4 linked regions of the Luteolibacter flavescens genome follow. The protein of the gene in region 1 interacts with the protein of each later gene in a pairwise test. Links are inferred from orthologs where the notes say so. Each region holds a gene or a part of one and is shown on either strand. Other genes may lie near its edges.

Region 1 (6,760 bases):
CAAGACCACCAGCATGGCGATTGCCCCGAGGGCGGACGCGATTCTTTGCAAGGCGGACTGCTCAGCCATGATAGAGGGCAGGATGTCGCTCCGCTCAAGAATGGGCGCATTTTCCACCCGCACCTTTTCATAAAGGATTCCCCCGGCAGCCTGTTGGAGCTTACCCCACTCGTTCTCCATTTCGGCTTCTCGATAGCCTCGGGCTCGTTCCCGCTCCACGATGGCCCTGTCAATGCGGGTATAGCGGTCAGCCAGTGATTCGATGCCCAAGTTTCGGGCGGCTCTTGCGAGATGCTGGGCGGAGCTGAGGGAAACGTCAAAGCCTCGATCATTGATCGATCTCCGGGCGAAAATTTCCCACACCTCAGCGAGCGTCCGGAAACCATCCTGGTCGCCTTTCGCAGCCAATTCCTCCGCCCGGGCGGAAATGGATCGTGAAAGGTATATGCCAAGGACACTCCAGCTTGGAGTCCTCATCTGGAGATAGGCATGGGTTAGCTTCCGCCCGAGGACATCGTCACCCGCTGGGAGGACTTTCAGGCGGCGGAGCAGGAGTTCTTCCGCATGAGAGTCCATACCAGGGATGCGGGACGCTTCTTCAAGCAATCGGATAACCTCGGCATGGGCCGTGACGTCGCGAACTCCGAATCGCGGGCTGTTCGGATGCGCCTTTAGCGTTCTGTAAGGCAGTCGAAAGGATTCGACGGATCCGTCCGCCGCGAAACTGGCGGCGAGATAGCGATACCACGAATTTTCGGGGTCCAAGCGGTCGGCGGTATCAAGAAAGTCGTCGGGAGCGCTGGAATACGGGTATGTGGAGCGCACAAATGCAGCGAATAGGACGGGGTCGTCGGGAGAGCTTTTCCACAGTCGCTCCATCGCCTCGGTGCGTGTCGGTTGCGAGAGATCGCCGAAAAGCAGAAGGCGCTCGTCCCGTGACAGGGGGCCAAATAAATCGGCGACCTGCTGGTCAACATCCGGTCTGAAGGCGGGGCCGGGAAGGGCCAGCGCCATCGGGTCGCTCATTGAAAGGAGGTCATAGGAAGCGATGCGCAGCCGCACGTAGTCCCTCGTAAGGGGAATGGCGGCGATCACCACCGCTACCAGCGCGGCGATATAAAGGACCGCCTTCCACCGTTGTTTTGGCCGGGCTTTCTCCAGATTCGCTGTCGCTTTATCGAGGTGGGCTCGGGTCGCCGCTTCAGGAACATTTTCCAGGACCGCCCGCAGTTCCTGCTCCGCCATCATCTGGAGCTCCGCATTGTCCCCCAGCGGGGACGTGGCGGCGGCGATGAAGCGGTCTTCGAGGGTGGTCACGCGCTGGCTGTTAGCAGTTTTTCCACGCTCCTGCAAAGGCTAGCGAGTCGCCGCCTTGCCACCCCCGGCCGGGCCGTCCAGATTCCTCCGCGCCCGATGTCCGATTCCTTCGTCCACCTCCACCTGCACACTGAATTCTCCCTCCTCGACGGCCTGGCCCGCACCAAGGAAGTCGCCGCGAAGGCCAAGGAATACGGGATGCCGGCGGTGGCCATGACCGACCATGGCAACCTCTTCGGCGCCATCGAGTTCTTCCAATCCTGCAAGAAGGCGGGCGTGAAGCCGATCTTCGGCTGCGAGATCTACCTCGCCCCGCAAAACCTGGAGGACAAGAAGGATATCCCGGGCCGCAAGCGCGCCTGCCACATGACGCTGCTGGCGGAGACGAACGAGGGCTGGACGAATCTCCAGAAGCTCGTTTCCCGCGGACACCTGGAAGGCCTCTACCATGGGAAGCCGCGCGTGGACAGGAAGGCGCTGCGGGAATTCGCCAAGGGCATCATCTGCCTCACCGGCTGTATCTCCGGCCCGGTCAATGAGTGGCTGCTGCTCGGCGACGAGGCGAAGGCCCGTGAAACGATGGCCGAGCTGGTGGACATCTACGGGAAGGAGAATGTCTACGTCGAGATCCACGACCACGGCCTGGAGCCGCAGCGGAAGATCACGCCGGGCCTGCTGAAGCTGGCCGCGGAATTCGGTCTCAAGCCGGTGGCCGCGAATGACGTCCACTTCGTGAACCGCAGCGACCACGAGGCGCACGACGTGATGATCTGTATCGGCACCGGCCGCCTGATCATCGACGAGAACCGCATGCGCTACACTCCGGAGGTGTATTTCAAGTCCGCGGAGGAGATGCGCACGCTTTTCGCAGAGATTCCCGGCGCGTGCGATGCCACGCTGGAGATCGCCGAGCGGTGCAACGTGGAGATCAAGCTGGACTCCACGAGTTCGGAAAAATACCCGCAGTTCGATTCTCCCGATGGCTCTCCGCGCGAGGAATACCTGATGCGCTGGTGCCAGGAGGGCCTGCTGAAGCGCTACACGCCGGAGCGCGCCGCGAGCCCGGAGGTGCAGGAACGCCTGAAGTACGAGGTGAACATCATCAACCAGCTCGGCTTCGCATCCTACTTCCTCATCACCGCCGACTTCATCCAGTGGGCGCGCGACCAGGATATCCCCGTGGGACCGGGCCGTGGCTCGGCGGCCGGTTCGCTGGTCGCCTATGCGATGGGCATCACGAATATCTGCCCGCTCGACTTCGGCCTGCTCTTCGAGCGCTTCCTGAATCCCGAGCGTGTCAGCCCGCCCGACGTCGATATCGACTTCTGCCAGAGCCGCCGCCCGGAGGTCATCGAGTATGTCCGCCAGAAGTACGGCGAACGTAGTGTTTCCCACATCATCACCTACGGCACCCTGGGTGCGAAGAGCGTGCTGCGCGACGTGGCGCGCGTGATGGGCGTGAGCTACGGCGATGCGGACCGCCTTGCGAAGATGATCGAGGCAAAGCCCGGCGTCACGCTGAAGGGCGAGTTCGACAGCAAGCCGGAGCTGAAGGAGATGGTGGAGAATTCCTCCACCTACCAGGAACTCTGGCAGTATGCGCTGAAGCTGGAGGGTCTGACGCGGAACGTGGGCATCCACGCGGCAGGCGTGGTGATCGGTGACCGCGAGCTGGACGAGCACGTCCCGCTGACCCGCGGAAACGAAGGGGAAGTGGTGACCCAGTACGACATGGGTGCCATCACCGAGGTGGGCCTGCTGAAGATGGACTTCCTCGGCCTGAAGAACCTCACCGTCATCCAGGACGCCGTGGAGCACATCCGGCGGCACACGCCGCACTTCGAGATCGACAGGGTGCCGCTCGATAACCAGCCGACCTTCGACATCCTGAATCGCGGCGAGACGATGGGCGTGTTCCAGCTCGAGTCCGGCGGCATGGTCGAGACCTGCCGGAAGTACCAGATCGAGAAGATCGACGACATCATTGACCTTCTCGCGCTCTACCGGCCGGGCGCGATGCAGTTCATCGACGTGATGATCGAGGTGAAGAAGGGGCGGAAGAAAGCCTTCTACGAGCACCCGCTGCTGGAGCAGGTCTGCGGAAACACCTACGGGGTGATGATCTACCAGGAGCAGGTGCAGAATGCCGCGAAGGTGCTGGCCGGCTACACGCTCGGCGGTGCCGACCTTCTCCGTCGCGCGATGGGCAAGAAGGACCCGAAGAAGATGGCCGAGGAGCGCTCGAAATTCGTCGAGGGCGCGGGCCGCGTGAACGGCATCAATGAGAAGCTGGCGAACGCGATCTTCGAGAAGATCGAGATGTTCGCGGGCTACGGCTTCAACAAGTCCCACTCCGCCTGCTACGGCCACATCTCCTACTGGACCGCCTACCTGAAGGCGAATTTCCCGGTCGAATTCATGTCCGGCCTGCTCTCGAACGAAATCAACAACACCGACAAGATCGGTGTTTTCGTCGCGGAGTGTCACCGCATGGGCATCGAGATCCTGCCGCCGGACCTGAACAAGTCGAAGCTGCGCTTTGCCCCCGAGCAGCTCGCTTCCGGGGCCTTCGCCATCCGCTACGGCCTCGCGGCGATCAAGAACGTGGGCGAGGGCGCGATGGCCACGGCGATCGCGGACCGCGAGAAGAACGGTGCCTTCTCGACCATCGAGGACTTCGCCAACCGCCTCGACTCGAAGGCGGTGAACAAGCGCATCCTGGAAAACCTCATCAAGGCGGGGGCCTTCGACTGGACGAATGAGACGCGTGCCGGGATGACCTCGCGCCTGGAGCAGATCGTGGCCAGTGCCTCGTCCGCTCAAAAGGACCGTGCCTCCGGGCAGGTGTCGCTCTTCGACGCCATGGACTTCGGCAGCGCTCCCGCGCCAAGTACGATGAATGCCGTAGCCGTGGAGGAGTGGAGCAAGGACGACCGCCTCGCCCACGAGAAGGAATTGCTCGGCTTCTACGTCACCGGCCACCCGCTCGACAAATTCCGCGGCGTGCTCGACTCGGACAAGTACATGAAGCTCGGCCTGCTGGATGAGATCGAGGTGAGCAATCCCCGCGACCGTTTCCCTTTCGCAGGGATGATCCGCACGCTGGAGAGCAAGGTCACGAAGAGCGGCAAGCCCTTCGGCGTCATGGTCGTGGAGGACTTCACCGGCTCCGCCGAGGTGGTCATGTGGGGCGAGTCCTTCGTCCCCGCGCGCGATGCCGGCGTGCTCGCGCCGGGGAAGGTGATCCGCTTCAAGGCGCAGATCCAGGTTGATGACCGCACCGACTCCCGCCGCCTCACCGGCTCGGAGATCAACGAGCTGAAGCCCCGCGGTAGCTCCGCCAGCAAGGGTGCGGTGGAACTCACCCTCTGGACCGCCCGCCACTCGGAGCAGGACCTGAAGGAGATCCGCACCGCGCTCGCCGCCTCTCCCGGGAAGATCCCGGTTTTCCTCCACTTCCAGAACAGCGCCGGCCGCCGCGCCACCGTCGAGCTGGGCGAGGACTTCCGCGTGAAGCGCACCGACGTCCTCGACCGCGCGCTCGGCCGCTGGATGGATTGATCCGGCGGGCGAAATGTCGAAGGCCGGATCGCTCCCACGATCCGGCCTCCTTTCATGCCGCCCTCCTTTTGTCGGGCACTCGAATTCGCCTGCTGGCCGATCTGCAGGCCCGTGTCGTCCGCGGTCAGCCGGTTCTTTGTGAGGTCGGCGGCATAGTGGACTGCATCCGCGAGGGGAACATTCCGCAGCCGGAGTTCGCTCACCACGGCATTGCCATCGGTCGCCGGGCCGATCCTGACGGCGGGTGCTTTTTCACCGCCCAGCTCCTTTGACCGGAGATTCAGGAAATCGACCACCTCGCTGAGCTTTGCGTTTTCGAAGTTCACCACCGGGATGATGATGGACGATGCCGCCGAGAGCGCCTTGCCGGTCGGAGCTGCGGGTTCGCCCGCCGCATGATTCACTTCGTCCTTTGGTGTGAAAGCGACGCCGGAGTTCTCGACGAGGATCGCGGTGCCGGTCTGCTTCGAGATCTCGACGAGGATCTGGCCCAGCAGTTCGTCCTTCATGTCGAGCGTGAGCTTGCCCGGCTTCCACTTGCTCTGGCTGCTCGCCCGGATGGTCAGCGTCACGCCTTTCTTCGCGGCGTCCTTTTCGGTCGTGTCGAGTTCGATGCTTCGCACTCGCAGCACGTCGAGCGCTTCCTCGAGCGAGGTGTCCTTGAGTGAAAAGGCGGGCACGCGCATCGTATCAAGCTTCTTCACCACCGCGGCCAGGGTGGGTGTATAGCGCTGTCCTTCCCGTGGCTTCGGCGAGGCCACCGCAGCCTCCGCTGCTGCGATCGCCTCCGCATTCGCGTCCTTTGCCCGGGTGGTGCCAAAGAGGGCAATGGTCGCCACGAGCAGACAGCCGGTCGCCTGCCATGCCGGGTGACTGCGGCGGTAGCGCGAGATGTCGGCGATCCGCGAACGCAGGCCGGAGGCATTCCCGAAAACACCGAGGAAGCCGAGGCGAAGACCGGTGGTGGCGGGCAGATCCTGCATCTTCAGCAAGGCATGGCCGTAGTCCGCGCGGCGGTCCTGGGTCTCCAGGGCGAGCACCCGGGCATCGCACGCCGCCTCGCGGTCCTGGCGCACCCGGGCAAAGGCGAACCAGATCACCGGATTGAACCAATGCAGCGCCTGCAGGGTGAAGAGCAGCCAGTTCTGCGCGAGGTCGTGCCGCTTGATGTGGCTGAATTCATGCAGGAGGATCAGCCGCGATTCCGTGGCAGTGAATGTCTTCGGATACTCCGCCGGCAGCAGCAGCACCGGACGCAACAGCCCGGATACCGCAGGGCTCTCGACCTTGTGCGATAGCCACACGAGCGGCGTCTTCGTGAGACCGGCGTCCTTCCGCGCCTGCTCGATCTCCACCAGCAGCTCGGCATCGGGTGAGGTCGCATCGGCACGGATCTCCCGCAGTTTCCTGCGATAGCCGGTGATGCCTGCTGCCATCGCGATCACCACTCCGGCGAGCCAGAGGCTAGGGAGAATGGCTGCTTTCATCGGGGCGGGCGCGGGTAATCCGGCGAGGCTTCCTTCGGCTACGGCATTCATAGTAGCGGCGGTTTCGATGGCGGTAGTTGGGGTGAATTCCACCGTTGCTTCACGTGCCGGTAGCAGGTGGACCGGGAGCTCCGGAACGAAGGGCAACACCATCACCAGCAGCAACGGCAGCCACAGCGCATGCCGCCAGTTGGCAGGCAACCAGGGGCGGAGCATCATCTGAATCGTGAGGATCACGAGGGCAACCAGCGATCCGCGGACGGTCGTCGAGACCACCCATTCAAACACAGTCTCTAACAGGTTCATGATAATTCGGGGTCAGGTTTTGGTTTCTGTCGATTGATCGAGGATCCGTTTGAGCTCCCGGACCTCGTCCGGCGTGAGCCGGGCATTCT
Region 2 (5,669 bases), on another replicon or contig:
TACAATGGCTACCCCGCCGCCGACCTCACCGGCGGGCCCGCGCTCGGCTTCAGCTCCGGGCAAGCGGAAGCGATGATGGAAAAAGTCGCCGCCGAAACCTTGCCGAAGGGCATGTCGCTCGATTGGACGGACCTCACCTACCAGAAGATCCTCGCGGGCAATACCGGCATCTATGTCTTCCCGCTCTGTATCCTGCTGGTGTTCCTGGTGCTGGCTGCGCAGTACGAGAGCTTCCGCCTGCCCTTCGCGGTGCTGCTCATCGTGCCGATGGCATTGCTCTCCGCGATGGTCGGCGTGTGGATGACGGACGGGGACAACAACATCTTCACGCAGATCGGCCTGATCGTGCTGATCGGCCTGGCAGCGAAGAATGCGATCCTCATCGTGGAGTTCGCCGTTCACTTGCGCGAGCAGGGGAAGGGCATCGTGGAGTCGGCGGTGGAAGCCGCGCGCCTGCGCCTGCGTCCCATCCTGATGACCTCCATCGCCTTCATCGCCGGCGTGTATCCGCTCGTCGCTGCGACCGGTGCCGGTGCGGAGATGCGCCACGCGATGGGCGTCGCGGTCTTCGCCGGGATGATCGGAGTCACCGTCTTCGGCCTGTTGCTCACGCCGGTGTTTTACGTCGTGCTTGAGAAGATCGGCACGAAGAAGGCGTGAGCAAAGGTAGCCGCACGCTAGTAGCGGAACGACTGCGTCGTTCCGGCTGGGGACGGCCCGAATGGAGAAACAAACCGTCGCCTCGTCTTCAAACTCCTCCCAGCCGGAAGGGCGCAGCCCATCCGCTACGAAAAACGGAGCTTCTCGCTACTACGAAAGAAAAGCACATCATGAAAACTTCCCGCCTCCTGCTGCTTTCCGCAGCGCTCTTTACCTCCTGCTCCTTCGTGCCCGAGCTTGGCAAACCGGGTGTCGAGGTCGTGCCTGTCAGCTTCCCGGGCAATGGCAGCGGCACTACTTCCGCCACCCTTGACTGGAACTCCTTCTTCAAGGACCCGCGCCTGAAGAAGCTCGTCTCCATCGCGCTCGACAACAACCGCGACCTCCGCATCGCCGCGCTGAATGTCGAGCAGGCCCGCGGCCAGTACGGCATCTCTCGTAGTTCGCTTTTCCCGACCGTCGATTTGTCCGCTACCGGCTCACGACAGCGGACACCGGGCTCGACCGTCTCCGGGGGGACGGCGGTCGAGTCCCGGAACTACGACGTCTCGGTCGGCGTTACGGCCTACGAGCTCGATCTCTTCGGACGGGTCCGCAGCCTGAATGACGCGGCGTTGCAAAGCTACTTCGCCAGCGATGCGGCGCGCCTCGGCGCACAGATCACGCTCGTTTCGGAAATCGCCGCGCGCTACCTGACCGAGCGCGCGCTGTTGGAAGAGATCGAGCTTTCCGAGCAGACGCTTGCCTCGGTGAGCAAGACCTATGAGCTCACCCGCCAGCGCCTCGAAGCGGGCGACGTGTCCGAGCTGGATTCGCGCTCCGTGGAGATCCAGGTGAAGACCGCGGAGGCAAATCTCGCCGCGTATCGCCAGCAGCTCGCGGAGACCCACAATGCGCTGGCCTTCCTCATCGGCAGCTCCTTGCCATCGGATCTCCCGGCGGGTCGCGGGCTGGACCAGACGCTCGTCGCCGAACTGCGTGCCGGGGTTCCCTCGGACCTGCTCTCGCGCCGGCCGGACATCCTCGAGGCGGAGCACCAGCTTCGCGCCGCGAATGCGAATATCGGTGCCGCTCGCGCCGCCTTCTTCCCGCGGGTCACACTGACAGGTGGCGCAGGCACGGCGAGCAAGAGCCTCGGCGATCTCTTTCAAAGCGGCAGCTCCGCGTGGGCATTCTCGCCGCAAATCAGCGTGCCGATCTTCGACGGTGGCTACAACAAGGCGAACCTCGAAGTGGCCGAGGTCCGCAAGCAGATCGGCGTCGCGCAGTATGAGAAAGCGATCCAGAATGCCTTCCGCGAGGTGTCCGACGGCCTCGCCGCACGCTCGGGTCTCAATGGCCAGATCGAGGCTTATGAAGGCCTCGTCGCTGCGCAGCAGAAGCGCTTCGACCTCGCCGACACGCGCTATCAGCAGGGCGTGGACAGCTACTTCGAGGTGCTGGATGCCCACCAGGATCTCTACGCCGCGCGACAGGGGCTGATCCGCCTGCGGCTCGCCCGACTGACGAATGCCGTGGGGCTCTACAAGGCACTGGGCGGCGGCTGGTGACCGGAATCTGGCTCGACCATGACACGGGCGTCGGCTGCATTGCTGCCGACGCTCATGCCCGCCACCGCCACCCGCCTCGCCGGTTTCACGGAGTCCGTGATCCGCGGCACCACCCGCCTCGCGAACCAACACGGCGCGATCAATCTCGCGCAGGGCTTCCCGGACTTCGATCCGCCGGAGGAGCTGTTAGGTGCCTTGGAAAAGGCGGCCCGCGGCCCGCATCACCAGTATGCGGTCACGTGGGGCGCGCCCCGTTTCCGCGATGCGCTGGCGCGGAAGATCTCGCGCTTCACCGGGCTGGAGGTCGATCCGGACCGCCACCTCGTCGTCACTTGCGGCAGCACCGAGGCGATGATGGTCGCCATGATGACGGCCTGCAATCCGGGCGACAAGGTGATCGTCTTCTCGCCCTTTTACGAAAACTACGCGGCGGACGCGATTCTCTCCGGTGCGGAGCCGATCTATGTCGCGCTCCATCCGCCGGACTTCGGCTTCGATCGGGATGAACTGGCGAAGGCCTTCGAGCAGAAGCCCAAGGCGATCGTCGTGTGCAATCCCTCGAACCCCACGGGCAAGGTTTTCACGCGCGATGAGCTGATGTTCATCCTCGGTCTCGCAGAGGAGCACGATGCCTTCGTGATCATGGACGAGCCGTACGAGCACATCGTCTTCTCGCCGCACGAGCACGTCTATGCCGCGGCCCTGCCCGGCGCGGCGGAGCGGGTCATCACCTGCAACTCGCTTTCGAAGACCTACTCCATCACCGGCTGGCGTCTCGGCTATGTCCACGCCGCGCCGGAGGTGATCGCCCAGGCACGGAAGGTGCACGACTTCCTCACGGTGGGTGCAGCCGCCCCCCTGCAAGAGGCCGCGGTCGCCGGGCTGGAGCTGCCGGACAGGTACTACGCCGGCCTGCGCGATCTCTACACGGCGAAGCGCGATGTCTTCCTCGGCTACTTCAGGGAACTCGGCTTGCCCTTCACCGAGCCGCAGGGTGCCTACTACGTGATGCTCGACATCTCGTCCTTCGGCTTCGCGACCGACACGGAGGCATCGGAGTGGCTCATCAAGGACATCGGTGTGGCCGGTGTCGCGGGCTCGAGTTTCTTCCGCGAGCCGGAGAACCGTTTCATCCGCTTCCACTTCGCGAAGAGCGAGGGCATCCTGCGCGCGGCAGGTGAGAAATTGCTGTCGCTCCGGGCGAAATAAAAAAGCCGCGGGCGTCTCATGGGACGCCGCGGCGGGGTTGGAAAAGCTCCGGGCCGGATGCTTCAGAAGCCTTCGAAGAAGTGTGACTGGACCTTGTCGGAGGAGGCCTTCACAGCGGTGTCGATGGCGCGGTAGAGCGCGTCCTTCCCGTCTCCGTCGATGGAGACGCCGTCCCCCGTGTTGATTACCGGGATGGCGGAGCGCCAGAGGATCTTCTGGTCGCTGGTGGAATACATCGCGCCCTGCATCGGGGCGATGGCGCTGCTGCCGGAAAGCGGGATGAAGGCATAGACGAGCTTGGCGCGGCCGACTGCGGGCATGGAGAGATAGATGGCCGCATCGTAGCCATTGAGGTAGCTGCCTGTCCCCGGGATGGGCTTCGAGGCCGAGGGCTTGGCCGTCATGGGATTGATGTCCTTGTAGGTCGGATGGATCGACGGCAGGTGCGTCGCCTTGTAGCCGTGGCTGCTGAGGCGCTTCGCGAATTGCTTGCCTGCTTCATCGAGCTTCGCCTGGGAGGGGTAGCTCTCCAGCTCGCGGCGACCGCCGGTCGCCATCGCGTGATTGGCCGCCATGTCGAGCAGGCCTTGGCTTCCGACGTGATGCACGGACGCCGTGGGCGCCTGCATCGTGATCACCGCCACTTTCATCTGGCGGTTCGATTTGAATGACTGGTCCACCGCCACTGGTCCGTAACAACTCGCTAGGGCCAAGGAAACGATGGCGACGGGCAGGGAAAGCAGGCGGCGGAGTTGATGCGACAACCGGGGGAGATTCATGCGGCGCGAGAAATCTGTTAGTGCCACATGTTGTCAATTCCGGAGAGATCTTGCCGTGGGTGTTTCCACAAAAAAAGCCGCCCCGGATTTCCCGGGGACGGCGTGATTACTGTCGGAATGAAGGAATGCGCTGCCTTACTTCAGCGGGATCGAGATCTCCGGGCCGACGAGCTGGATCGTGCTGTCGGAGCAGGTTTCGATGCGCTTCAGCACGCGGGTCACGGCGTCGCGGGCCGGCTTCGGCAGCGCATTGATCTGAGCATCGCCGAGGGTGGCCTTCACGGCTTCCGCGACAGGGGAGACCCTCACGCCCATCTTCACGATCTCGTCATCGGCGGGCTTCTCCGGCTTGGCGAAGAGGCCTTCGAGCGGGCTCTTCGGCTCGGGCACCAGCTTGAGCGCATCGGCATTCACGCCGGACTTGTCGGCGGCGTAGGCCACCGCTTCACCGAGTCCGCCGAGTTCATCGACGAGACCGAGTTCCAGCGCGCGCTTGCCGGTGAAGACGCGGCCACCGGCCATGCCTTCCAGCTCGCCCTTCAGGCGGTCGCCGCGGCCGGCTTCGATGCGCTTCTTGAAGGTGCCATAGACCTGCAGCATCGAGTCGCGCACCAGCTTCGACTCCTCCTCGGAGAAGGGATGGACCATGGACTGCGCACCGGCATTCTTGCCGCGCTGCGTCGCATGGGTGGTGATGCCCAGCTTCTCCATCGCGCCGCCGAGCACGAGCTTCATGCCCACCACGCCGATGGAGCCGGTGACTGTTCCTTCCTCGGCGAAGATGCGGTCCGCACCGCTGGAGATGTAGTAGCCGCCACTGGCAGCCACGCCGCCCATCGACACCACGAAGGGGCGTCCGCTGGCCTTCCACTCGTCGGTGGCTTCCCACAGCACCTCGCTCGCGAGGGCGGAGCCGCCGGGGGAATCCACGCGCAGCACCAGTGCCTTCGCGCGGTCATCCTTCAGCAGCTTGAGGATCTGCGTGCGGATCGGGGCGATCGACTCGCTGGAGATCTCGCCTTCGAAGGGCACCACCGCGATGTAGTCGGTCTTCGCGTTCTTCGATTTGTCGCTTTCGAACATCAGCTTGAAGATGTCCAGCATGCCGGTGATCTCCGGGCCGTCCTGATCCGGCAGCTCGTATCCGCGGTCAAACTTCGCGCCCTCGTAGGCTGCCTTCACGGCGGCGGAGAAGTCGGTGCGGTGCTTCAGGTCGTCCACGAGTCCGGCTTCCTTCGCCTGTGCGGGAGTGAAGGTGCCGCGGTCCACGAGCTCGCGGATCTTCTCCGCCGGGACCTTGCGGCCTTCGGAAATCTCGCCGACGAGCTGGTCGAAGATGCCGCCGATCAGCTCTTCCTTTTGCTGCTTCGCGAAGTCGCTGGGGCCGGTGCGGTAGTATTCCTCGCCGAAGCTCTTGAAGTCACCGATGTGGATCACGTCGGCCACCACGCCCGCCTTGTCGAGCAGGCCC
Region 3 (5,600 bases), on another replicon or contig:
AGTTCACCCGGCCGGTCTTCGCCTATCGGCGGAAATACGGGAACTCCGTGACCGGCGGTCACGTCTATCGCGGCAAGGCGAATCCGTCTTTCCAAGGCGTCTATGTTTTCTCCGACTACACGTCGAAGATCCTCTTCGGCATCACCGTGGAGAATGGCGTCCTGAAAACCGCGCGCCAGATCGGCACCGCCCCGCAGCGGGTCGTTTCCTTCTGCGAGGATGAGGCGGGCGAACTCTATGTCGTCGGCTATGAAGGCATGATCAGCCGGATCGATTTTTCCGGCGCGCATTTCGAGTGAAGCGACTCCATCTTCCCGTTCGTGAAATCCCTCATCCTCTCCACCTGTGCGGCGCTCGTGCTCCAGCTTTCACCGGCCAGCGCCGTGGAGCATGCGGAAGCGATGATGCGGGCGACCTTCAAGCTCTTCAACAAGGACTCCACGGCGACCTGCTTCCTGCTGCGCGATGGCGCGGAGGTTTATCTCGTTACCGCTGCGCATACCTTTGAGAGGGCCAGCGGCGAGACCTCAATCCTCGTGCTGCGCGAGGTGGACCAAGACGGCGTCTGGAAGCGTCAGGACAAGACGATCTCCATCCGCAAGGGCGACCAGGCACTGTGGACAAAGCATCCCAAGCAGGATCTGGCGGTGATGCGGGTGAAGCTGGATCTGCCCGAGGGTGCCTCCTTGCCGCTCGACGTGGTGAAGTCGGAGGGCTTCCCGGCCTTCGGCGACCCGGTCATGCTGCTGACCTACCCTGCGCGGGTGGAGGCGAATGGCGCGGGCTTCCCGCTCGCCCGGCAGGCGGTGGTCGGGAGCTTCCCCGCCGAACCGATGGCCAAGCATCCCGAATTCATCATTGATGCCACGGCGTGGGATGGGGACAGCGGCGGGCCGGTCTTCATCGACGCCGGCGGTGGCAAGCCGCAGGTGGTCGGGCTGGTGATCTCCCGCATCAATCACGTGGAGAATATCAAAAGCGAGCGCGAGACCCGGAAGATCGAGACGCCCATGGGATTGAGCAAGGCACTCGCTGCTCCGTTGATCTTCGAAACGATCCGCCTGGCGAAGGAAGCCGCCGCCGACCGCTGATGCCTTTCTACGGGGAAGGTAGTAGATCCGTCACCACCATGCGGTGATCGCTGCGGCGGGTGGTCACGGCCCGGCAGCGCATTGCCTTGAAGTGGCTGGTGTGGTGGATCTGGTCGATCCGGTGGACAGGGATGCGGCGCTGGTAAGTGTTTCCCCAACCGGTGCCAGCCTCGATGAAGGAGTCCCGGAAATCCGCGCGGAGCAGGTTCAGGACAGGATCACTGGGTGGAGCATTGAAGTCCCCGCCGAAGATCGCGGGCGTTCCCGAGGCGGTCTCCGCGAAGATCGAAAGCGCGATTGCCAGTTCCTCCCGGCGCTGGGCACGGTTCGCGGCGTGGGTGACCCAGCATTCGCGCTTCCACAGGCGCAGGTCGGTGGCTGCGCTCCTGAGGTGGATGTTCACCACCTCGATGTCCTGCTTGTCCGGCTTCCGCACCGTCACCTGCTGGATGCGGTAGCCGCGCGATTTGGGGTTCACCTCGCGGATGATCGGCCAACGGGAGACCACGCCATTGGACGAGTAGATGCGGTAGTCACCGCGGCCCTGGTAGAGCAGGTCCGCGATCTGGCGGACCTGATGAGGGTGGACTTCCTGGAGCAGGACGATGTCCGGGTCCCAGCGGCGGATGTCATTCGAGGGGTCGCCGCCGCCGGCGGAGTGCGCGCCGTATTGGAAGAAATTGCAGTTCAGGGTCAGGACGCGGACCAGCGGGCGGCCATCCAGATCGCCCGCCGGACCCGGGGTGGGGGCGGACTTGCCGACATTCGCGATCACCCTGGCCTCATCCGCCCCGAGCAGCACGGTCATGGCCCAGATGCCGGTGACGATGAGCGACAGCGGCGCGCGCAGGAACCAGAAGGCGACCGTGGAACAAAGAAGGCCGATCCCCCCCCACACCCAGATGGGCATGACGGTGAAAGCGGCCAGCTTGTCAGGCTGCTCGGCGAAGGCATACACCGTCACCACGTGCAGCAGCAAGGAGCACCCGACGAGCGTCCACCCGGAGCGGCGACGTAGGCGGGAGGAATTCATCGGGGGGAGGGACGGGATGAGGTGCTGTTAGAATGGCAGCCCCATGCCGCCTGTCAGCTTTTTCATCTCCGCCGCAGCAACTTCCTTGCCTTTGTTGACGGCTTCTTGGACGCCCTTGAGTACGAGGTCCTGGAGGAAATCGACGTCCTCGGGATCGACGACCGACTTGTCGATCTTGATCGACACGACGTCGCCGGAGCAGGTGGAGACCACCGTGACCTTGCCGCCGCCGACGCTGGCTTCGACGGTGCGCTTGCCGAGTTCTTCCTGCGCAGCGGCCATACCGGCCTGCATCTGCTGCGCCTGCTTCATGAGTTTCTGGATATTCATTGGGAAAGGATGGTGGATGTAGAATGGCAGATCCCGGGTGAAAAGTCCTGTGCCTTTCTCCGGCACGCGGCACCTCCTGCTTGGAGTTTCACTTCTTGATCGTGGCCGCAAACATCTCGAGAGCGGTCTGGATGAGCGGGTCCTTGTAGAATTCCTCCATCGGATCGACCTTCGGGGCCGCGGGCTCCGGCGGTGCGTCCGGTTCGGGCTTCCATGGCGGAGGCTCGGACTCGACGGGCTCCGGCGTGAGATCGAAGGCGGAACCCTCGTCGGCCATCGCGATCAGGTCGTCCAGTGAGCTGGCTTTCTCCGGCTTCGCGGCTGGCTGTGGCGGCTCTTCCTGAAGGAGTTGTGGGGCGGTTGCTGGAGCAGGTGGCTCGGGTTCGACCTCCACCGGGGCCGGGGGCGTCACTTCCTCGGCTTTCGCCTCGGGCTCCGCGATGGAGATCGGGGCCGGTGTTGCTTCTACCACCGGAGCCGGTGCGGCTGTTGCCGGGGCAGGCGCGGTTGCGGTGGGAGCGATTGTGACCGGCGAGGTGAGCTGATCGGTGGCCCCGGCCAGGACGCGGATCACATCGGAGAGGCGGACTTCGCCGAGCGTCTGGACGGCCTTGATCATGCCGATCTCCAGGTGCAGGCGCTTGTTCGACGCCCACTTCATGCGGCCCTCGGTCTCGGCGAAGACGTCGATGACGGAAAGCAGTCGCTCGGGCGGGTAGGCTTCAGCAGCGGCTTTCAGCGCTTCCCACGTTTCGGTGGGGATGCCGTCGCCGCCTGCGGAGGAGTCGAGCTTCGACACCAGCAGCGCCCGCATGCAGCCGATCAGCTCGCCGAGGAGCTGGGAAAGCTCGCGGCCCGCCTCCGACTCGCGCTGCACGGTGGTCAGCGCCGCCGGGGTATCGCGGGCGAGGATGCTGCCGATGACCGACGCCACGGTCTCCCGCGAGGTGAAGCCGAAGATATCCAGCACGTTCGCCTCGGTGATCGTGTCGCCGCAGAAGGCCACGAGCTGGTCCAGCATCGACTGCGCGTCGCGCATGCCGCCGTCCGCGCCCTTGCCGATCGCCCAGGCGGCGGTCTCGTGCAGGTTCACGCCCTCTTCCTTCGCGATGTGCAGCAGGTGGCTGGCGATGATTTCCGTGGGGATCGGCCGCAGGTCGAAGCGCTGGCAGCGGGACAGGATGGTCGGCAGCACCTTGTGCGCCTCGGTGGTCGCAAAGATGAATTTCACGTGCTCCGGCGGCTCCTCGAGCGTCTTCAGCAGCGCATTGAACGCCGCCGTGGAGAGCATGTGAACTTCGTCGATGTAGTAGATCTTGAATTGCCCGCGGGCCGGGGCGAAGCGGACGGACTCGCGGATATTCCGCACGTCGTCCACCGAGTTGTTTGAAGCGCCGTCGATCTCCAGCACGTCGAGCGAGCGGCCCTCCGCGATCTCCACGCAGGCTTCCTCGTCGGGGTCGAAGTCCGCCTTCGGGCCGCCCGTGCAATTCAGCGCTTTCGCGAGAATGCGCGCCGTGGTGGTCTTGCCGGTGCCGCGCGGGCCGACGAACAAGTAGGCATGCGCCAATCGCTTCTGGGCGATGGCGTTCTTCAACGTCCGCACGACATGATCCTGTCCGAGGACGTCGTCGAAGGTTTTCGGGCGGTATTTCCGGGCGAAGACCTGGTAGCTCACGCGCGGAAGGTGAGGGGGGATTGGAGGGAAGGAAAGTGTGGAATCCTTTTTCGGATCGTCATTCAGCTCAGAAAGCCTTCAATGCGCATTTCGAGGCTCTCTGTGGAGGTGTGGTCGCCGAAGGTGTCCTTTCGTGATTGGCGGATTGCGCTGAATTTTAGACTTTTACCTCAATGCGGGGTGCCCTTGGCTCCGAAGTTCGTTCTTTGCAGGTATGAGTCAGATGCCCACCAGATTTTTCCGATACCGAGCCTTCGATTCACTCACGATAGATTCTCTGTGTAAGGACACTTTGTATTTTTCGACGCCGGGGAGGTTCAATGACCCGCTGGATTGTCGTCCAACGGTGGAGTGCGACTCCGACTTAGAGCAGTTGCGCGGCCTTCTTTCATTTTTAGTCCAGAGGCGGGTTTCTACAGAGACATTTGGATTTCTTCGGAAGGCACGCGTTTCGCAAGAAAGTGCTACTGCGTTCGCCGACAACCGTGCCCAAAAAGAGGCGAGAGAGATCTTGATTCAGATGGCTGATCACGCAGGTCACCCCGACCACGAGTGCTCCAAGGAAGATGCGGAACAATGGTTATTAACGTTGGAGATCCAGAAAGAACTGATTTTGAGCTATGATCGTGGAGTGTGTTGTTTTTCGACTACGTGGAAGAGCCCAGTTCTTTGGAGTCACTACGGTGATCAGCATCGCGGCTTATGTCTGGGCTTTAGTCTGGATCGCGATCCAAAGCCACAGATCCACCGAGCAATTTACTGCGGAAATAGAGGGGTCAAAACTTCCGTCTTAGTTCGGGCCTTTGTTGAGGGTGACCCAAGTGCGAAGAGCCAAATCGATCAGGATGTATTGCTTCGAAAGGCGAGAGGGTGGAGTTACGAGAAAGAGTGGCGCTTGATTGGGGACGAGGGTCTTCAAAGTTCTCCCCTGCTTCTCAAAGATGTGACTTTTGGGTTGAGGGTCTCTGCTTCTGTCGTACATTCCGTTGTTCAATCGATTTCCGGTCGACAAAAGCCCGTTAAATTTTATGAGATCTTTGAGGTTCCGGGAAATTACCAGCTAAAGCGGAGAGCCGTGGATCTTGATGAGATCGGTAGATATTTACCCGTAACTGCAGAATCCGGATTCGAGGCATTTCCGGACACTGACGATAATTAGTATGGTTGGCTGGTGGTAAGAGGCATCGCCATCAGTCGGAGGCGGATGAGCGCTCGGGAACCATTTGCCAAGGCGGCTGGACCGGAGCAGAAATCCCCCGTGATCCCCACCGCCGACGAAAAGAGATCCCGCTACACCGCGGCCCGCGAACGCCTGCATGCCCTTTGGTCGGGGGAGCCGGATACCATCGCCCGGATGGCGGGGGCGGCTTGTGTGCTTCATGAGGCGATGCCGCATGCATTCTGGACCGGATTTTACCGGGTGGTCGGTGGGCAATTGGTGATCGGGCCTTACCAGGGGACGCCGGGA
Region 4 (5,640 bases), on another replicon or contig:
CCGCCGCAGATTGGGAAAAGTCGGGGAAGCAAACCCGTAACCCGACAACCCATGCGTCATCAAATTCTAGCCGCCGCCTTGCTCGGCACCCTCCCGCTTGCCGCCCAGCAGGGCGATCGAAAGGAGCACACCAAGATGGATCCGGTGGTGCCGGAGAGCGAGGTCCCGCCCTCCCCCGTGCTGTCCGTGGCGGATGCGCTGAAGAGCTTCCAGATCGCACCGGGCTTCGTCATCGAGCCGGTGGTCGCCGAGCCGCTGGTGGAAAAGCCGGTCTGCCTCGACTTCGACGCTGCTGGCCGCATGTGGGTCTGCGAGATGCGCGGCTACATGCCGGACATCGACGGCAAGGGCGAGAACGTCCCGGAAGGCCGCATCTCCGTGCTCGAAGACACCGATGGCGACGGCAAGGCGGACAAGAAGACCGTCTTCCTCGACAAGGTGCTGCTGCCGCGCGCGGTGGCCGTGTTTGACGACGGCATCCTCTTCCTCGACGAAAACCGGCTCTGCTGGGCGAAGCGCGACGGCCTGAAAATGGTCGGCCAGCCCGAGGTGATCGATTCGAAATTCAACGGCGGCGGCAACGTGGAGCACAAGCCGAACGGCCTGATGCCGAACTTGGACAACTGGCTCTACCTCGCGAAGTCGGACAAGCGCATCCGCCGCGTGAACGGCAAGTGGGAGATCGAGCCCACCTCCTTCCGCGGCCAGTGGGGCATCGCCCGCGACGACTGGGGCCGCCTCTACCACAATCACAACTCCGCCTTCATGTTCGGCGAATCCCTCGCGCCGAACCTGCTGCAGGGAAATGCCGCGGTGAAGATGAAGTACAACGACACCGAGGGGCTGGGCAACAACCGCACCTGGCCGATCCGCGTGACGCCCGGCGTGAACCGCGCCTATCTCTCGAAGGCGAACGGCTACGGCGAGCAGACGCTCGATCCGAAGACCCACAAGCTGATCAACTGCACCGCCGCCGCCGGCCTGACCGTCTATCGCGGGACGAACCTGCCGAAGGATTGGTACGGCATGGGATTCTCGACCGAGTCCTCGGTGAATCTCGTGAAGGCCATCAAGATCGCGGAAAAGGACGGCAAGCTGAGCGGCAGCCACCCCTTCGGCGAAAAGGAATTCCTGGCTTCCACCGACGAGCGCTTCCGCCCGGTGAACGTTTACACCGCGCCGGATGGCTCGCTCTACCTGCTGGACATGTATCACGGAATCATCCAGCACAAGACCTACCAGACCAGCTACCTGCGCGAGCAGCACCTGTCGCGCGGGCTGGACAAGCCGGGCTTCGGCCACGGCCGCATCTACCGTATCCGTAGTACTTCCGGGAAGCTGGAGCCGCAGGTGGACATCTCCAGCCTGAAGGGTCTCGACCTGGTGAAGATGCTGATGCACGCGAACTCGTGGCACCGCGAGACGGCGCAGCGCGTAATGGTGGACCGCAAGGATGCGGAACTGGTGCCGCTGCTGGCCAAGCTCGCTGCCAATGGCTCGCCGGTCGCACGCGTGCATGCCTTCTGGACCCTCGAAGGCATGGGCGCGCTGAAGTCCGAACACCTCATCCCCGCGCTGAAGGACAAGGACGCGAAGGTGCAGGCGTCCGCCCTGTGGGCGTGCACGCGGCTCGATGCGGCGGAGCTTTCCAAGCTGGAATCCGGTCTCGTGGCGATCAAGCCCGCCGCACCGGAAGTCGCCCCCTACCTCGCCCGCGTGCTGGGTTCGCTGGGCACCGCGAAATCGCTCGACGCCCTCGCCGCGCTGCTGAAGGACGAGCCGAAGGCCCGCTTCATCAGAGAAGCCGCGGTCTCCGGCCTGCACGGTCACGAGGCGGAATTCGTGAAGCTCGCCGACCCGAAGGACAAGGGGCTGATGGCATGGCTCGACCAGGGCGCGAAGAATGCCTCGGCGAAGGGCCCGGTCGGCCCGGCGCTCAAGGGCGAGCAACTCGCGTCCTTCAATCGCGGCAAGGCACTCTTCGCCGGCGAGGCCGTGTGCTTCAGTTGCCACGGTCCGGACGGCAGCGGCGTCGTGGGCCTCGGCCCGCCGCTCGACAATTCCGAATGGGTGACGGGCAAGCCCGACGTGCTCATCAAGATCATGCTCCACGGCATGACGGGCCCGGTGACGGTCGCGGGCGTGGACTACGCGCCGACCGCCGACATGCCGTCGCTGGGGATGAATCCCATGTTCACCGACCAGAAGCTGGCCGACATCGCGACCTACGTCCGCAACGAGTGGAGCAACAAGGCACCCGCCGTGACCGAGTCCACCGTCAAGAAGGTGCGCGACGACAACAAGGACCGCGGCGGCAAGCCGTGGACCGCGGGCGAGCTGAAGTAACCGGCCTCTCCCTCCGACTTTCGCGGCCCGTCCGGATCTCCGGGCGGGCCGTTATTTTTGAAATCCGCAGAACCCGGAACAAAAAGATTCCCGGAGAAAGAAGAAGCCCGGAGCACCTTGCGGCGTCCGGGCTTGGGAAAATCGAGTCAGTGATCGAAGAATCAGCCCGTCACGCGCATCGGCATGATGACGTAGAGGAAGCTGCCATCGATGCGGACGACGCCCGGACTCATCTCGTCGATGAGGTCAAGGTAAACGGTCTCGCTCTCGAGGTTGCGGAGCGGGGCCATCAGGAACTCGGGATTGAAAGCGATCTGCATCGCCTTGCCACCGTAGGCGACTTCCATCGTTTCGCGGGCTTCACCCACGTCCGGCGAGTTGGCGGTCACTTCCACGACGTTCTCGCCGAAGACGAGCTTCACCGAGTTCGACTTGTCCGAGGACAGGAGAGAGACACGGCGGACGGTGTCGAGGGTGGACTCGCGCGGCAGCTCGACGCGCTCGGTCGAGTCGCCCGGGATCACCTGGCGGTAGTTCGGGTAGTTGCCCTCGATCAGCTTGCTGATCAGCAGGTGCTCGCCGATGGAGAAGGAGATCTGGCTGTCCGAGAGGCGGATGAGCACTTCGCCCGCCTCGCCGAGGAGGCGCTGGAGCTCCTGCACGGCCTTCGTCGGGACGATCACGTCGGTCTCGTGGGTGGCCGGGAAATCGAGGTCGTTTTCCACCATCGCGAGGCGGCGGCCGTCGGTGGCGACCAGCGTCAGCTTGCCATCGCGGAAGGAGGTGTAGATGCCATTCAGCACGTAGCGGGTCTCGTCGGTCGAGATCGCGTAGGAAGTCTTCTTCAGGCCGTCGCGGAGGAGCTGCTGCGGCATGCGGAATTCCTTCGCACCCTCGAAGTCCGGGAGCGGCGGGAAGTCATCCTGGCCGAGGCCGATGATCTTGAAGAAGGACGGGCCGCTCTGGATGGAGGCGATGTTCTTGGCATCGACGGTGATCTCCACCTCGCTGGCTGGCAGCTCGCGGACGATATTGACGAGGCGCTTGGCAGGCAGCGTGGTCGCGCCTTCCCGCTCGATCTTTGCCTCGACCGAGCCGGTGATGCCCACGTCGAGGTCGGTGGTGGTGAAGGTCAGGCGACCATTCTTCGCCACCAGCAGCACGTTCGAAAGAATCGGCAGGGTCGTGCGAGTGCTGACCACGTGCTGGACCTTCTGCAGCCCCTCGAGCAGGGCTTCTTTGGAAATGCTGAACTTCATGGGGATAAACGGAGAACGCGTTGGCTGAGGGCGATGCTCTCCGCAATCTCCGATCCTTGGCAAGCCAATCTATCGGGATATGCCAAGGAAGGCCGTCCACGTAGGACGGCCTCCCGGAATTTCAAAAATTCCCCGGCTTTATCAGCGCCGCAGCGAGGTCTCGATGATCCCCACAGCATCGCGGGTGGAGGAGTCCGTCTCCATCTGCGAGGTGATGCGCTTCACCGCATGGATCACCGTGCCGTGGTCCCGTCCGCCGAAGGCCTCGCCGATCTCCATCAGCGACTGCTTCGTGAGCGTGCGGCTCAGATACATGGCGATCTGGCGGGGGAAGGCGATGCTGGCCGGGCGGCGGCGGCTGGTCATGTCGGCCAGGCGCACGTCGAAGTGATCCGCCACGGCGCGCTGGATGGCGTCCACGGTCACCTGCTTGCCCGTCTCCTCGCGCAGGAGGTCGCGCAGCAGGTGCTCCACGCGCTCCTCGGTCACCCGCTCGCCTGCCAGCGAGGCAAAGGTGGCCACGCGCATCAGCGCGCCTTCCAGGCGGCGGACATTGCTGCGGATGCGCTCGGCGAGGAAGCGGACGATCCCCTCCTCCACCTTCACCTTCCACTCGTCGCGCTTTTTCTGGAGGATCGCCAGGCGGGTCTCGAAGACCGGCGGCTGGATCTCCACCGTCAGGCCGCACTCGAAGCGGGAGACGAGGCGCGGCTCCAGGTTCTTGATCTCGCTTGCCGGGCGGTCGCTCGTCAGGATCACCTGGCAGCGCCCGTCGAGCAGCGAGTTGAAGGTGTGGAAGAATTCCTCCTGCGAACGCTCCTTGCCGCCGATGAACTGCACGTCATCGATCAGCATCAGCTCGGCGGAGCGGTAGCGCTTGCGGAAGCGCTCAAGGTCGCCCTTGCGGACGGCGTCGATGAACTCGTTCGTGAACTTTTCGCAGGTGAGATAGACCACGCGCGAGGCAGGCACGCCGCGCAGCCACTCCTGGCCGATGGCCTGCATCAGGTGAGTCTTCCCGAGACCGGAGCCGCCGTGGATGAAGAGCGGGTTGTAGCCCGGTCCCTTGCGCTTGCCGACAGCCTCGCAAGCCGCGTGGGCGAACTGGCTGTTCGCGCCGACCACGAAGTTCTCCAGCGTGAACTGAGGCTGGAGACCGCTCGTCTTGAGCCGCTTCTCAAAGCTGACCTCTCCGCCTGCCTGGACAGCCGGTGCCGTGCGGGCCGGTGCTGCCTGATCGGCTGCCGGAGCCTCGGCCTTCAGAATCTCCTGGAGCTTGTCCTCCACCACGAGTCTCACCCCGCGCACACCTTCCATCGTCTCCGCCACGGCGGTAGCGAGTTCCGGCATGTAGTTCGTCTCGATCCACACCTGGTGGATGTCATTCGGAACGGCGATCACCGCCTTCGAATCATCCACCGCCACCAACCTCGAAGCCCGGAACCAGCGCTGGTAAGCATCCTTGCTCACCAGGCCGCCGAGAACTTCGCAGGTTGCTTCCCATTGGGCGGCCACGTCAGCGACCGCCTTCATTGCATCCTCCTCGAACTCCTCAGACTCCATGTTTGTCACGTGCTTTTTCAAAAAAAGGTTTTTGCGCCTGACTGACCTCCGGAGGGTTTGTGGGAGCCTCTCGGAGCGCGGCGGGAAGGAGGGATACAGCGTCCCGGGGACGGAGGGGGATTCAAATTTTACCTCATCTAACAGCCGCCACTTTTCCTCCCCTTTCCACAAGGGTTCCACGCCCAAAATTTTTTAAAACCTTGACCGGAATTTTAGTTAATCACCCCGAACTATCCGAGGTCGAAACCACCATCCAACAAGCGCTTCCCCGCTTGGAATCAACGGATTTCCACGCATCCCGCGGGGCATAAAATTCCATTCCGATACGCCCCGTTCACGGAAGTCCTTACATGCGAAAGGAAAGCAGCGCAAACCCGCCTTTCGCTTGTCGCCGGGCACGTGACGGGAAAGACTCCGCCTCATGTCCGGAGCCGGCCTCGACCTTGCCATCATCGTCATTTACTTCGTGGTG

The links.
Region 2: the proteins of dnaE (region 1) and OKA04_RS20145 interact in binary tests that used the Escherichia coli proteins (3 or more experiments, as listed by UniProt). The link is inferred for Luteolibacter flavescens from one-to-one orthologs.
Region 3: the proteins of dnaE (region 1) and dnaX interact in binary tests that used the Escherichia coli proteins (3 or more experiments, as listed by UniProt). The link is inferred for Luteolibacter flavescens from one-to-one orthologs.
Region 4: the proteins of dnaE (region 1) and dnaN interact in binary tests that used the Escherichia coli proteins (3 or more experiments, as listed by UniProt). The link is inferred for Luteolibacter flavescens from one-to-one orthologs.

Annotation. Positions count from the first base shown.
Region 1 is NZ_JAPDDS010000003.1:459,968-466,727, reverse strand. What follows is about bases 1,025-5,078. They hold dnaE (DNA polymerase III subunit alpha), read left to right. Parts: upstream 1,025-1,413; coding sequence 1,414-4,878; downstream 4,879-5,078. Other genes in these bases: OKA04_RS07810 (hypothetical protein), read right to left, coding at 1,025-1,248. In the rest of the region: more of OKA04_RS07810, read right to left, coding at 1-1,024; OKA04_RS07795 (BlaI/MecI/CopY family transcriptional regulator), read right to left, coding at 6,684-6,760. UniProt on the Escherichia coli protein: DNA polymerase III is a complex, multichain enzyme responsible for most of the replicative synthesis in bacteria. This DNA polymerase also exhibits 3' to 5' exonuclease activity. The alpha chain is the DNA polymerase catalytic subunit.
Region 2 is NZ_JAPDDS010000014.1:69,316-74,984, reverse strand. The notes cover bases 1,379-4,341. They hold OKA04_RS20145 (pyridoxal phosphate-dependent aminotransferase), read left to right. Parts: upstream 1,379-2,264; coding sequence 2,265-3,419; downstream 3,420-4,341. Other genes in these bases: OKA04_RS20135 (S49 family peptidase), read right to left, coding at 4,334-4,341; OKA04_RS20140 (toprim domain-containing protein), read right to left, coding at 3,482-4,198; OKA04_RS20150 (efflux transporter outer membrane subunit), read left to right, coding at 1,379-2,210. In the rest of the region: OKA04_RS20155 (efflux RND transporter permease subunit), read left to right, coding at 1-660; more of OKA04_RS20150, read left to right, coding at 831-1,378; more of OKA04_RS20135, read right to left, coding at 4,342-5,669. UniProt on the Escherichia coli protein: Shows aminotransferase activity with methionine and histidine as substrates, and to a lesser extent also with phenylalanine.
Region 3 is NZ_JAPDDS010000013.1:101,199-106,798, reverse strand. The notes cover bases 1,838-4,731. They hold dnaX (DNA polymerase III subunit gamma/tau), read right to left. Parts: upstream 4,133-4,731; coding sequence 2,543-4,132; downstream 1,838-2,542. Other genes in these bases: OKA04_RS19665 (DUF2971 domain-containing protein), read left to right, coding at 4,479-4,731; OKA04_RS19675 (YbaB/EbfC family nucleoid-associated protein), read right to left, coding at 2,152-2,454; OKA04_RS19680 (endonuclease/exonuclease/phosphatase family protein), read right to left, coding at 1,838-2,124. Also shown: OKA04_RS19690 (PQQ-dependent sugar dehydrogenase), read left to right, coding at 1-299; OKA04_RS19685 (S1 family peptidase), read left to right, coding at 321-1,091; more of OKA04_RS19680, read right to left, coding at 1,099-1,837; more of OKA04_RS19665, read left to right, coding at 4,732-5,291; OKA04_RS19660 (free L-methionine (R)-S-oxide reductase MsrC), read left to right, coding at 5,391-5,600. UniProt on the Escherichia coli protein: Part of the beta sliding clamp loading complex, which hydrolyzes ATP to load the beta clamp onto primed DNA to form the DNA replication pre-initiation complex.
Region 4 is NZ_JAPDDS010000012.1:62,569-68,208, reverse strand. Bases 1,557-4,490 are described here. They hold dnaN (DNA polymerase III subunit beta), read right to left. Parts: upstream 3,606-4,490; coding sequence 2,508-3,605; downstream 1,557-2,507. Other genes in these bases: dnaA (chromosomal replication initiator protein DnaA), read right to left, coding at 3,747-4,490; OKA04_RS18785 (DUF7133 domain-containing protein), read left to right, coding at 1,557-2,346. Also shown: more of OKA04_RS18785, read left to right, coding at 52-1,556; more of dnaA, read right to left, coding at 4,491-5,168; OKA04_RS18770 (sodium:solute symporter family transporter), read left to right, coding at 5,590-5,640. UniProt on the Escherichia coli protein: Confers DNA tethering and processivity to DNA polymerases and other proteins. Acts as a clamp, forming a ring around DNA (a reaction catalyzed by the clamp-loading complex) which diffuses in an ATP-independent manner freely and bidirectionally along dsDNA.